3 regions of the Pradoshia sp. Z5_111 genome follow, and region 3 is predicted to be linked to each of the others. Evidence: riboswitches for the same ligand, from Rfam matches in the RefSeq annotation. Region 3 holds a riboswitch; each other region holds the start of a gene.
What was found. A riboswitch is a leader RNA that binds a small molecule or an ion and turns the genes downstream of it on or off. The one in region 3 is predicted to bind cobalamin.

Region 1 (4,683 bases), on a different contig from region 3:
CTTCATCTTGCTTGCTTTTCTGAACAATACTTGACAATACATAGGAGTAGGAATGGTTATGAATAACTTCCTGCTGCGCCAGCATGATCATCAAGGCATTCAGTGATGAATCGGTTAAATAGTCGGCGACTTTACTGGCATAGTCAGACTGGATACTATCAAGCAATGCCAACAAGCCTATAATTTTCAGAAAGGATTCTTGTTCAATTTCCGAAAGATTTGGAAATTGTTTCGCATCATTTACCATATTGATTTCAAAAGGTGTCCAAAAATTAGATAGCATTACTTTATATTTAGGATATGCCCATGGATAGCGAACATCGTCCCAATTTAAAATATTCGAATTTCTGCCATTAATAATGCCTGTTGAGCTATTCGGTGCATCCCGATCGACTAATTTACGTTTTTCCACTATTGTTTTTGTATCCATTATATTTCCCCCATCCTTATTGGCAGCTTTCGCATTCTTCTATAACAGCGCTTGATGTAGAACGTACATAGTATGTTGTTTTTAATCCGGTCTCCCATGCAAGCAGATGCAAGTCTAATAACTCACGTGCTCTAATATCGTTACGGACATACAAATTAAACGAGATTCCCTGATCGATATGTTTTTGACGACGTGCGTTTTGGAGAATACTCCATTTTTGGTCAATTAAATAAACGGATTTATAATACCACATCGTCTCCAGATTCAAGTCAGGTGCAGTCACTGGAATGCGGTAATTCTTCTTCTCTTCGGAATATTCCCTTCTGAAAATCGGATCAATTCCGGATGTAGAGCCGGCAATAATCGCAGTTGAAGAATTCGGTGCCACGGCCATAAGATAGCCATTTCGAATTCCGGATGTATGCACTCTGTTTTTCAATTGATTCCAAGCATCTGAATCATAGCCTCTTTGGTCAAAATAAGATCCGGTCTCCCAATCAGATCCTTCAAAAAATGGGTAAGCACCTTTTTCACCAGCTAAATCCACACTTGATTTAATCGTTAAATAAGCGATTTTTTCATATAATCGGTCACAGTATTCAACGGCTTTCTCTGATTCCCAGGCAATGCCCTCAAGCGCTAATAAATGATGCCAGCCAAATGTCCCAAGTCCTATAGCACGATAATTTTTATTCGTTATATTTGCCTGAATGACCGGGATATTATTTAAATCAATGACATTATCAAGCATTCTCACCTGTATCTTAATTAAGCGTTCAAGGACATCTTCCTTTACAGCTTTGGCAAGGGCGATAGACGAAAGATTACATACAACAAAGTCACCCGGTGTTTTTTCAATAATAATTTTCCCATCCTCGGTTCTTTGTTCAATAACTTTGGTAGCACTTTGATTTTGCATAATTTCCGTACATAAATTACTGCAATATATCATTCCTTTATGGCGATTAGCATTAGAGCGGTTGACCGTATCCCGATAAAACATATAAGGTGTTCCTGTTTCAAGCTGAGAAATCATGATCGCCTTAAACACTTCAATGGCAGGTATTTCTTTTTTGGAAAGCTGCGGATGTTTGATACATTCAGTATATTTTTGTCTGAATTGGCCATCCCCTGCTTCTTCATCAAAATAATCTTCAAGAGAATATCCCATTACTTTTCTTACTTCATGCGGATCAAATAAATACCAGGTACCCCGCTCCTTGACCATTTCCATAAATAAATCCGGAATGCATACACCAGTAAATAAATCATGCGTTCGAAAACGTTCATCCCCATTATTTAAACGCGCTTCGAGGAAGGCAAATATATCCTTATGCCAAACATCCAGATAAACTGCAATGGCACCCTGTCTTTGGCCCAGTTGGTCCACACTGACGGCGGTATTATTTAATTGCTTCATCCATGGTATAACTCCTGAGGAAACACCCTTAAATCCTTTAATATCACTGCCTCGCGCTCTAATTCCCCCTAAATAAACACCTATTCCTCCGCCATTTTTAGATAGATTGGCAATATCGGTGTTTGAATCATAGATACCTTGTAAACTATCATCAACAGTATCGATAAAACAACTGGATAATTGGCCATAGCTTTTCCCAGCATTAGCAAGCGTAGGAGTTGCCACCGTCATATATAGATTAGATAAGGCCCAATATGCTTCTCTTATTAATTCGATTCGCTGTTCTTTAGGCTCATTGATCATTAAAGTCATGGCAATAATCATAAACCGTTCCTGAGGAAGTTCATATAAGCTTCCATGATGAGATTTGGCTAAATAGCGATCTGCCAGTGTCCGAATGCCAATATACGTAAACAACTGATCTTTTGATGGATCGATGACTGCTTCGAGTTCATTGATTTCGTCTTCCGTATATTCATTTAACAATGCTGGATTATAAATCCCCATATCAGTCAATAGTTCAACAAGCTGATGAAAGCTCCCATATTTGTGTGTTAAATCATATCCCCGGCTTTTTGAAGCTTTATCATATAACTGGTCTAAATAAATAGTTGCCGCCACAAATGTCCAATCAGGCTCATCAGCAGAGATACGCTCTACGGCGCTTAGTACCAGTAAATTCACCAACTCTTTCTTGCTATAGTCAGACTTATACTCAAGTGCTGTCTTGATTTTTTCTAAGTATTCCTCTGCTGAATAGATAGATGTATAAGAACTAACACATTCCTTTATGTATGTTTCTATGCTTTTTAAATTTATAACTTCCAGACTTGCATAGTTTGATTCGTAAGATACTGCCATACTAAATTCCCCCTTATTGTTTGCCGATAAATCGATTAAAAACGTCTGTTCCCTCCACGCAAAAAATCCCATTGCCTAAAAATAAGCAATGGGAAAGAAATAATAACAAGATCGAACTGTTCAATATTGCTATTTCATCCGTTCCACCTTCATTGCTCCCGATAAAGGCAAACCAGTGAAAAAGGCAGGTCTCCTGACTCATGCTTCGCTTTACTCTAAGTCCTTCCCATAGATTTCTCTACAGTGGTTTACTTATTTCATCAGCATTTACAGTTGCGGGTACAGTTCCGGATTTTAACCGGATTCCCTATTAAGTCGAATTACGACACCTTAAACACGTTAAACTCAATATATAGTATTTTAATTTAAAACAATAACAACATATAGAATTATAAATCTTATATGTGAAAATAGCAACTAAAATTCCGACAATTTATTTAGGCAATTGCTGGAGAAATTGATTGATAAATGCTTCGGATTTCAATCGAATTCCAATGTATGGCGGATGAACACGTTTATTGGCTTCAAGAGGAACCCCCAACCACAATACTTTTTGGTCAAGGATGACAAATGTGAAGCTTGGCCCATTCTGAAGATGGATATCCGGATCCAAATAGGAATGGGAATCTGGAGAATACATCATCAGTCTTGTTCTTGAGTTCCTCGTCTTCACTCTTTGAACAAAATCCGATGATAACACACTGGAATTTGGCAAGGAAAGGATAATGGAAGATTGGGCTTTTTTTAAATCCTGATAGAACCCTTCCAAATTTCTTGCATAAATCCATTGTAATTTTGGATGATGGTTGGCAATCCATTTGCCTATTTGATCCATATTGACCATTTGATTCCGTTTCATTTGATATTGAACGAGCTGATGAAGAGTTTTTGTATGCGAAACTTTTGATTCTATAAACTCCACATCGCTGACATGAATCAGTTTCCCTTTTGTTCTGGTAATTGCAACATTTAACAGCCGTTCACTTTCCCTGCCCGTTAAAAGCATCCCTGCCCGATTTTGCGGATAACTATCTACACTATCAAATACCATTACTTCCCGTTCACTTCCCTGGAAACGATGGACAGTGGCAGCCAATATATCATGCAGGCCGTTCTCTTCCTCATATAGATCTTTAATTAATGTTTCCATCAATTGTGCCTGCGCACGATAAGGGGTTGCATAACCGATTGATTTACTCCCATTGCTGTAGGCTTCATGAATAACCTGAAAGGATAACAATAGATTCATCAAATTCATTCTAGAACCAGAGGAAGTGCCCGTAAAGCAGTGTTCCCCTGTGAAGCTCGTATTTAACAGTACGGAAGCACGATCTACAAAAGGTGTTTTTGAAACGATATCTTTTTTGTTTATATGAACACTTGGATGATCGCCAACCAGTGAATTATAGACATATTGGTTCGTAAAAGCGGAGATATCCGGATGCATTCTCCTCTGTTCCTTTAATAAAAACAGATGAGTATGAAGTTTTCCTCCTCGTGCAATATCAGCAACACCGGCACGATGGAAGATATCCTCCTTCAGCCAGCGGTCTACAAGCTCTCCCCTCGAAACCGCAATAGGAGGCAATTGCTTAAAATCTCCACAAATAATACAACGCTTGGCGAGAGAGCCGGCAAAGGCAATTTGCGGGATAAAGGCCATACTGGCTTCATCAATGATAACTAGATCATACTCTTGTTCAAAAATACTCGGGTCCATTGCTGCTTTCGCCAAGGTAGTCCCAACAATGAAGGCATTTTTGACTAAATGAATTTCTTTTTGCCTTATTTTCTCTAAGATTCTGCCCAGTTTTTTTTCAAGGTCAAGAAGCTGCTCCGAGTCACGTACGCTAAAAGACAGAGACAGATCTTTTTTTAGCAGTTTCTTTTCTTCAGCAATCGAATCCCTTTCCTTCACTAAATGTCCATCATGACTTTCCAATAATTTAGCCGGCAATATATCCCCATGCAT
Region 2 (4,683 bases), on a different contig from region 3:
AATTAGATGAAATCTTAAATGAATTAAAATAATCTTCATATCAAGGAGCATGTCTCAAGTGGGACATGCTCCTTTAATAAGGGGCGATTAAGTATGTTTGTTCAAATCCGTAAGTGGATAGTGACAGAGGGAAATTCAGACAAGGTATTGGAACGCTTCAGAAAGAAGCCAGATCAAGGTCCGTCGTTAATTGAACAGCGTGAAGGTTTTATCAGCCGGGAGTTGTTAGTGAAAAAAACAACACGTGGGCAAGAGGAAGTTGTCATGATCATCCGCTGGGAATCAGAAGATGCATGGAAAGCATGGGAAAAGAGTCCTGAGCACATCGCTGGCCATAAAGCGAAAATCAAGGAGCACGGAGGTAAGCCACCAAAGCCAGAATACGTAATCAATATGGAACATGGCAATTACCTTGTAGTCGAATAATAAAAAACAAAACGCCCAAATGAAAAGGGCGTTTTTTTGTAAACTATAGTCGTGGGGAAAACTCTTCCGGCAGCGCTGCAACATATGCCTACATGCCCAGATATAAGTATAAAGAAATTCCAGTATGTTATGATATTCTTCATTTAATAAAATTAAAATTCCAGGGATGGTGTTGATTCGTCCATAATCTTGAAGGTATATCCCTTATGTTTCAGACGGCGAATAATTTCCGGAAGTCCATCCACGATTGTTGTATTACCGTTAAAATCATGCAGGAGGATATAGAGATTTTCTTTTTCATCTACCCCTTGCATAATTAATTTTAGTAATTTTTTTTCTGGAATCGGAGGATTTAATCCATCGTTAGCATCACAGTTCCAATCATAATATTTATATCCTCTTTTTACTACCTCAGTCTTTAATTGATCCATTAAATCAGTACCGGCATATTGTTTTGCGACATAATTATTTGAGCCGCCGGGAAACCGCAAAATTTTTGGACTTTCGCCTACTTCCTTTTTCAGGAATTCTTCCAGCTGAATAATGTCTTTGAAAAATGTATCCTTCGATCGATAAATTTTGGAATAATTATGAGAATAGGAATGCAATCCAAGAGCGTGTCCTCTTTTTACAATATCTTTATATAAATACATATGTCCAGGGCTGGCTGTTCCCGTTACAAAAAAGGTTGCTTTGACATCCTGGACTTTGAGGATATCCAGGATTTCCTGTGTGATATTTGAGGGACCATCATCAAAACTGAGATAGGCTGTCTTTGCAAATGTTTCAGATGGAATGAGAAGCTGGATAATGAGCAATGTGAGAACAGATAGAGTACGCATAATAAACTCCTATGGGTTAAGTGATTTTAATATAGTTTTTGAATCTTATTAAAAAATATTCCTAAATGGAGCTGAATAATTGGGTAAAATGTTTAATAAAGAGATGTAACATGTATAATAGACATAAGCATTTTAGAAAGGTTGATAAAGATGATCGAGATACAAAGTTATACAGTTGAGAAACTGGAGGACCCATTTGGTATCCTTTCTGGAGAAAGGTTCGAATATTTGCTGGAGATTTCCGTTCCCGAGGAAGATGAACTATATACAGATAAGGGTCTTCTGTTGCGTGTTATATATGTGATGGATGAAAATCAGGACCAAATTTCAAAATATGAGTTTATAGAAAGTGAAACACAAAGTATTTTGGATTTTGAGCTTGAGGAAGATGAATTATCGATGGTTTTACAATTTTGCAGGGAACATACTGATGTTGAATATGAAGAAGAATAATGAAAACACTGATACTGATCATATAAAAAATATGAATATTGAATAATGTAAGAGTGCCTTATTTATTAGGATAATAGGGAAACCGGTTCAAATCCGGTGCAGCCCCCGCTACTGTATACGCGGATGAAATGATTTGTAAACCACCGGCTCCCGATTTAGAGCATGGGAAGGTAAATCAGAGTAAATTGATGCGTAGAGCCAGGAGACCTGCTCTTACTTTCGTATATACTATTTTTCGGAGGGAAAAGTGGGCGAGTCCAATCCTGTTACTTTAATATGGGTTTTCGCCTTAGCTTTTTTCGAGCTAAGGTTTTTTTATTATGTTGGAAAGGGGAATAACTATGTTAAAAAAGCGAAATCATTTATTTTTATTTATACTAGTGCTTATGCTGTCTATGTTAATGTTTGGGTGTTCGTCAACTAAAGATGACTCAAACCAGAAGAAAGAGAATTCTGAATCAACCTCCTCTGGCTTTCCTATTGAGGTAAGAGATGGATCAGGAGAAAGCATCAAGATTGAGGAAAAGCCGGAAACCATCGTATCCTTGCTGCCAAGCAATACTGAAACGGTTTATGCACTAGGTATTGGAGAGAAAATCATTGGTGTATCAGATTATTGTAATTTCCCTACAGAAGCTGCTAATAAACCTAAGGTTGGCGGGTTAGAAATCAATATTGAAAAAGTGCTGGAATTGAATCCGGATCTCCTACTGCTTTCCGCCAGTCATTTTAATAATGCCAAGGATACCATTAAACAATTCCAAACAGCGGGTATTGATGTCATTATCGTACCTGACGCCAATTCGTTTGATGGTGCATATGGAACAATTGAATTGATTGCTAAAGCAACAGGAACATCAGACAAAGCTGATGAAATTATTTCAGATATGAAAAAAGAAGTAGCGGAAATTAAAGAGAAAGCAAACGCTATAAAAGATAAGAAGAAGGTTTGGATTGAAGTATCTTCCTCACCGGATTTATATACAGCGGCCAACGGAACCTATATAGACGAAATGCTTGATATCATTCAGGCAGAGAATATTGCCGCTGATCAAGAGGGTTGGGTAACAATGAATGAAGAACAAGTCATTGAACGCAATCCAGATGTTATTCTTACTACATATGGCTATTATATTGAAAATCCTGAAGAAAAGGTATATGGAAGAAAAGCTTGGTCCGAGGTACCTGCCGTTAAAAATAAGCAGGTTTATGATGTAGATAATGACACAGTATCAAGACCAGGACCACGTTTAACAGAAGGCTTGCAACTGATAGCTGAAAAAATCTATCCTGAGACATTTAAATAAACATTTCATTTAAGAGCTACGCCCATACACTTTGGGAGGCTCTTTTTTTGTCGAATGAAATAAATTAAATTTTCTGTCAATTATGTTGAAATTTCCCTTTTGTGCAGGTATGATGATACCGATACGTATTCGTACTCACATATGGGATTGGAATGATAAGAATGTTATATGTTAATGATCTGCCGACCGAAGCCAGAGATAAAATGCTATACGCAGCCTTGCAATTATTTACTACAAGAGGCTACAAGAATACATCAGTCCTGGATATAGTTGAGTATGCACATGTCTCGAAAACAACGTTCTACCAACAATTCGGCAATAAAGAGACGTTGATTGTTGCTCTTTGTGAAAGCTTGATTGGAGAAGTTGCAGAAGAGATTAAGCTTGCAGCCTTACGGGAACCACGAATTGGTTATAAAGCATATGCCGGAATTTTTCGCTATTTGGAAATTTGCTTTTCCAATAAGGCTGTTGCCAATTTTATTTTACTCGAATCAGTCGGAGTTTCTTTCGAAGTAGAACTGGTCAGACGTGAAGCACTTAAAAGTTTCGCGGATCTCATCTTTGTTTTTGCCTACCGGGAGTTTCCGGAGAATGTGAATGAACAGGAAGTTAAGATCATCTCTCAGGCAATGGTTGGAGCAATTAATGAAGTCGTCATTCAAAAATTCCGGGAACCAAATCATCAAAAGACAGATGTAGAATATCTTGCTAGATTATTAAACCGATTGGTCATGCGATCATTTAGCAGTCTCTCAAATTAATAAACTATTGATATGAAGGAGGGAGAAAGTTGGTTTCTTTTTTGCCAAGTGAGGAAGAAAAGGCATTTGTTAATGTAGCAAAGGATTTTGCGATTCAAAAGATCCGTCCCTATGCCAGGCAAACGGAAAAAAATCAGGGTGTAAGTAAGGACATAGTTAGAAAGTTGAGTGACCTTGGATTATTAAATTTAGAACTGCCTCAATCATACGGTGGGCTGGAATTGCCGCTCGTTTCCCAGATACAGATTGTTGAGGCGCTTGCCTATGGTGACCTTGATACTATTCAGGGGCTTCCGGGAGCCGGGGAGGGAGCTTCGTTTATTCGACTTAGAGAGGAACATAATGCATTTTCTTTTTATCAAGCTCAATGTGAAACGGGAATTTGTCCAACAGTCGCCTTTGTTTATCCAAATCAACATAAACTCCAAATCAAAAAAATAGACAATGGATACATCATTGATGGAGAGACGAGTCCGCTGAAAAATGCCAAAAAGGCTGAATATCTATTAATTGCAGGAACTGCTACTAATGGAGAAACAGTATTGCTCTGGATAGACCAAGAAAATAATCATTCATGGAAAGTGCTAGAAGGTGATTATCGTTTGGGGCTATTGAGTGCCGGCTTTTCAAGAATTCAGCTAAATGAAGTAAGCGTTTCCAACGAGAGTGTTTTGGCCAGTGGTATAGAAGCTGAAAATTGGATGGATGAATCATTGAGCCGTATACGAACATTAGAGGCTGCCAAAGAAATTGGTGTTATGGCAGCTGCCCTTGATTACACAGCTGAATATACCTCCCAGAGAAAAGCGTTTGGGGTAGAAATTGCAAAATTCCAGGGTGTTTCTTTTAACCTTGCACAAATGGCTATCCAGACGGGTGCAGCAAGGCATC
Region 3 (4,683 bases):
ATAAAGTAAATCTATTCCACCCTCCGCCACCTTCCTTCCATCCTTAAGCAAAGCACATCTATCTGCATATAAAGCTGCCATGTTTAAATCATGGAGGATAGCGACAATCGTCAGACCATTTTGAAGCTGGAGCCTCTTTAATAGATTTAACAATTCAATTGTATGCTTTACATCCAGATGATTTGTAGGTTCATCGAGAAACAGCAGCTTTGGCTGCTGGGCCAAAGCCTTTGCTAAAAGGACACGTTGCTTTTCCCCGCCGCTTAATGACGAAAAATATGTATATTTAAATTTCAGCGTGTTTGTCTGAGCGAGACACTCATCAACAATTGAGTAATCCTCACTACGGTAATGATTAAAAAATCCCTTTTCCTGATAAGGATATCTGCCTAAGAGTACGATTTCTTCCACCGTAAAATCTATTCCCACCATCTGTTCCTGACTTAACACGGCAGCTATTTTAGCCAATTCTCCGGTTTTATAGGATGAGGTCCTTTTCCCATTAATAATTGAAGTCCCTTCTTTATATTCCATTTTCCCCAATATACTTTTAATCAATGTCGTCTTACCGCTTCCATTTGGACCCAGAAGAGCAAAAAAATCTCCACTCTCAACCTTAATAGAAAAGTCCTGAAGCACTCGCTTATTTTTATGATAGCCTGCACTGAGGCTCTCTACAGTTAACATGTCAAATTCCTTCTTTTTATCCGTTCTTTAATCAGTAAGATAGTAAATACCGGTGCACCGATTAAGGCAGTAATGACACCGATTGGTAATTCCTGCGGGTTGATAATCGTACGTGCAATCAAGTCAGCCAATACGAGATATCCACCTCCAATAATCATGGATAACGGCAGTAAGTGGCGATGGTCAGCACCAGCAATCAGGCGAACAAGATGTGGAATAACCAGTCCAACAAAGCCAATAGCTCCTGATACAGCAACTGCGGCACCCGTTAATAGTCCTGCCCCAATAATAATCGTTATTTTCTTTCGTTTCACATCGATTCCATTATATTGGGCGGATTGATCTCCAAGAGCCATCCCGTTTAGTTCACGATAATGAAATAAAATGATGGACGCTCCTATAATAAAAAAGGGAATCAATATACTGACGTGCCCCCAATTTTTCATGGCCACACTGCCCATCAGCCAGTTTAATACCTCCCTCATTTGATCCCCTGAGGATAGCGCAATGATAAGTGAGACCACAGCGCCAATGAATGAATTCATAATTATACCGGCTAAAATAATGGTCTCATTCGCATAGGTAACACTGGCCGCCTTTGTAATGCCAAATACAATAAACAAGGTAATAAAACTAAACACGATTGCAACAAGCGGCAAGGTGAACTGACCAAAAAGAGCAAATTCGATATTAAAGAATAGAACAATCACTGCCCCAACCGAAGCACCGGAAGAAATTCCGATCGTATATGGATCAGATAGTGGATTTTGCAAAAGTCCCTGAAAGGCAGCACCGGCAAGTGCCAGTGCGGCACCCACAAATAAAGCGATCAGTACCCTCGGTAATCGTATATTCCAAATGATCATTTCTATATTTTTTGGACCGGTATAGAAGGATTCCTGGCCGGTCACGTTTTTTAAGAGAATTCCAAGAATATCTTTAAATGACATGTCCACGCTGCCTATAAACAAACCGAGCAGCGCAGCGAGCAGCAAAAACAGGATACTCCCAAAATAAATACCGGTTGTTCTATTTTTATTATTCATAGCTTATACTTCAATTCCTCTTTACTCCTACGGCGAACCTCGGATTATTCATGCACTTTAAATCAAGATTAAACAGCTTCAACACATAAAAAATCCTTAGCTCAGGATGGTATTGAGCTAAGGATTCACTTTTTCACGCCTGTGAATACAATAAGCCTACTTTTCCCTCCGAAAAATAAGTACTAAAACTCTAAAAGCAGGTTTCCTGGCTTTTACTAAATCAAATCGTGATTTAGTAAGTACAGTAGCGGGGGCTGCAACGGATTTGAACCGTTTTCCCTTTTACCCTCGTGTACCGAGGCACTTTTAAAGTGATTTATGAGATTTCATTCTTATTCTAATAGATTGATTGAGTAATATCAAATCCACCATTATTTCAACAGTTCTTCGGCAATTAATCTAAAGGAATTCTCTTTAGCCTCATATGAATGGGTGATCGTTACAAGCATAATTTCATTTGTAAAGAAGCGTTCACTCAGCTCTCTAATTTTTTCCCCGATCGTTTTAGGAGAACCGATAATCATCTTGCTCCTGTTGTAATCGATCCGCGCTTTCTCAAACTGCGATAATGACAGTTCATGAATTTCTTTTGGGTGAGGTGTTCCCTCTCTTATAATTCCCTGTGAAAGAAACAGCATCGATAAATCCAATGAACCAGCCAGATATTCTGCCTCTTCATCCGATTCCGCACAAACCGTAAATACAGTAACCATACCCGATGGATTCTGTACTAACTCTGTAGGTCGAAATGCTTCATGATAATGCTTCATATTTTCTTCAGCATATTCACTGTTAATAAACAAAGCAAAATTATAGGGTATACCCTTTTGGGCTGCAAGAGCCGCGCTGGAAGAACTAGATCCAAGCATCCATAATTCCGGCGGAGACGTAATGGTAGGTGTCACGGATAACCCATATAGAGGATGCAATTCCGGTATTTGATCATAGAGATACCAGGATAATTCATCTACCTGATCAGGAAAACGATGCAGTTCCTGTACTCTACCTTCCTGCAACGCTCGTGTTGCTCTTGGCATCCCTCCAGGAGCCCTGCCGATTCCCAAATCTATTCTTCCCGGAGCTAAACCAGATAATACTCTGAAGTTTTCGGCTACTTTGTAAGCACTGTAATGAGGCAGCATAACACCGCCTGTTCCAACTCTTATTTTATCTGTTTGAGCAGCAATCCATGTTGCCAATATCTCAGGCGAAGATCCTGCCAAGCCTTGACTATCATGATGCTCGCTGACCCAAAATCTTGAGTATCCCCACTCCTCAGACAATTTTGCCAGTTTGACCGTATTAGCAAGTGCCTGCTCTGAAGGCTCTCCAACAGAGCGCGGTGACTGGTCTAGAATACTTAACTTTACCATTCTGCTCCATCCCCTTAGTATTGAATGCTAGACTCGCCTATTCTTCTTCATCCTCTTAAACGCATGATACAGCTTACTATTCCAATAAAAGAAATACGCTGAACGGCCACCCAGGCTTAGCATTTTTTTAGTATATTTCTTAACCGACGACTGATTTTTCACCTTGGAATCGGCTAAATAAATACCTAATAACCCCTGGTTAATCATGCTGTGGAACTTGCTATCCGGTATTTTTGTTACATCTAAATTGGCTTGTTCAACAAAATAACAAAGTCTTTCAATCATTTGCTCTTCCGTTTCGTAATAAAAACAGAAATTTAAATCGTCGCCTTGGCGGTCCTCCTCCTGATCAATAAAATAGTCCAGCATAATATGCAATCCTTGCACATAAGGAAAATAAGATTCATATATGTCTTTTCCCAAATGTTGAGTGAAATTTTTTCGCACTGCATATGAAACTAAGCAAAAAATGCCCAGAGTAGATCCTGCGCAAGCACTGAATTCATACCATGACAGACCTACTGGAAGCTGCTGTTTATTTTCATTGAACCAGGTTTCTAATCTATGTACCCGTTCTTCCCATTTAACATGCTTATGTATTTGTAAATCACAATAAAAGGTGCAAAGCTTTTTCAAATAAGGCTCGATATGTTCGTAATGCACCATATTCGCCAGAACAGATTGACAGGTTTTTACCAACTCGACTAAATACCCGCCATCCTCCTGCTCCTCTCTGAGTTCATAATAATTTCTCGTCAAGGCCTCCGGATTAAGAGCATCCTTCATAGATTGATGCAATAGCGTAAAATCATTAGGATCAAGTGAGGTACTGCGGTCACATAGATTATCAAGATAATCACTGATGGTTTGATACGCAACAATAAATCGAATGACATCATCTTTTTTTTCACCTGCTGCGAGAGCTAATATAGAACCACCCTCGCAATGGAAAGTTTTGTGGGCAATACTGGATAAGGCCTGAGTACGCAGCTCTTCATTTGGGATTTTTTCTGCCTTTGCCTGCCAACTCGCGAGTTCCCGATGAACAATCGGAAATACATTTCTGTATACATTCTTTACTAAGCTGATATCACTAGTGGGTAATTTCATTTGTGTCCCATCTCCTAACCCCTTAAACGATATACCCTATATTGCGCAATCTCGCTTCAATGAAGCTCTTTGCATATAGAAATACATCTTCTCTCTCTGGCTCATTAAATATTTCATGATACAGCTTAGGCCATTCTTTATAATGCTTTTCGGATGCCGGAAAGTAGTTAAACCATTCTCTAACCATAGCCTTGTCCACTATTTTGTCGTCCCCTGCCTGCATAACAAGAACAGGAATATCCGGGAAATCCTCATCAAAATCAAAGGCATCCTTCATAGCTGAAATTAATTCACGATACCATCTGACTGATACACTTGTGATGTAGAGTGAATCGTTCAAATCAAATTCAATAACTTCTGGATTTCTCGTTGCCATTTCAACAGTTAATCCTGAAGGTTTTTTATATGTAGGATAAACAAGATTTAAAACCTTTGACATGGATTCAAGTAATTTTGGAGGGTGAATT

Region 1: another riboswitch for cobalamin. It lies ahead of AC4D4A_RS02075 (ribonucleoside-diphosphate reductase subunit alpha); the one in region 3 lies ahead of AC4D4A_RS13405 (FecCD family ABC transporter permease).
Region 2: another riboswitch for cobalamin. It lies ahead of AC4D4A_RS17860 (ABC transporter substrate-binding protein); the one in region 3 lies ahead of AC4D4A_RS13405 (FecCD family ABC transporter permease).

What each region holds. Positions count from the first base shown of each region.
Region 1 covers NZ_JBZCPQ010000001.1:422,151-426,833, reverse strand. Annotated here, with positions in the region: gene AC4D4A_RS02080 (ribonucleotide-diphosphate reductase subunit beta) at 1-430, opposite strand, end outside; gene AC4D4A_RS02075 (ribonucleoside-diphosphate reductase subunit alpha) at 447-2,711, opposite strand; cobalamin riboswitch at 2,878-3,059, opposite strand; gene AC4D4A_RS02070 (DEAD/DEAH box helicase) at 3,145-4,683, opposite strand, start outside.
Region 2 covers NZ_JBZCPQ010000014.1:5,999-10,681, reverse strand. Annotated here, with positions in the region: gene AC4D4A_RS17880 (siderophore ABC transporter substrate-binding protein) at 1-32, shown strand, start outside; gene AC4D4A_RS17875 (antibiotic biosynthesis monooxygenase family protein) at 94-426, shown strand; gene AC4D4A_RS17870 (polysaccharide deacetylase family protein) at 579-1,268, opposite strand; gene AC4D4A_RS17865 (DUF6509 family protein) at 1,419-1,721, shown strand; cobalamin riboswitch at 1,756-1,950, shown strand; gene AC4D4A_RS17860 (ABC transporter substrate-binding protein) at 2,063-3,028, shown strand; gene AC4D4A_RS17855 (TetR/AcrR family transcriptional regulator) at 3,181-3,792, shown strand; gene AC4D4A_RS17850 (acyl-CoA dehydrogenase family protein) at 3,822-4,683, shown strand, end outside.
Region 3 covers NZ_JBZCPQ010000006.1:35,726-40,408, reverse strand. Annotated here, with positions in the region: gene AC4D4A_RS13410 (ABC transporter ATP-binding protein) at 1-687, opposite strand, end outside; gene AC4D4A_RS13405 (FecCD family ABC transporter permease) at 681-1,733, opposite strand; cobalamin riboswitch at 1,912-2,056, opposite strand; gene AC4D4A_RS13400 (LLM class flavin-dependent oxidoreductase) at 2,105-3,106, opposite strand; gene AC4D4A_RS13395 (tetraprenyl-beta-curcumene synthase family protein) at 3,134-4,216, opposite strand; gene AC4D4A_RS13390 (alpha/beta hydrolase) at 4,239-4,683, opposite strand, start outside.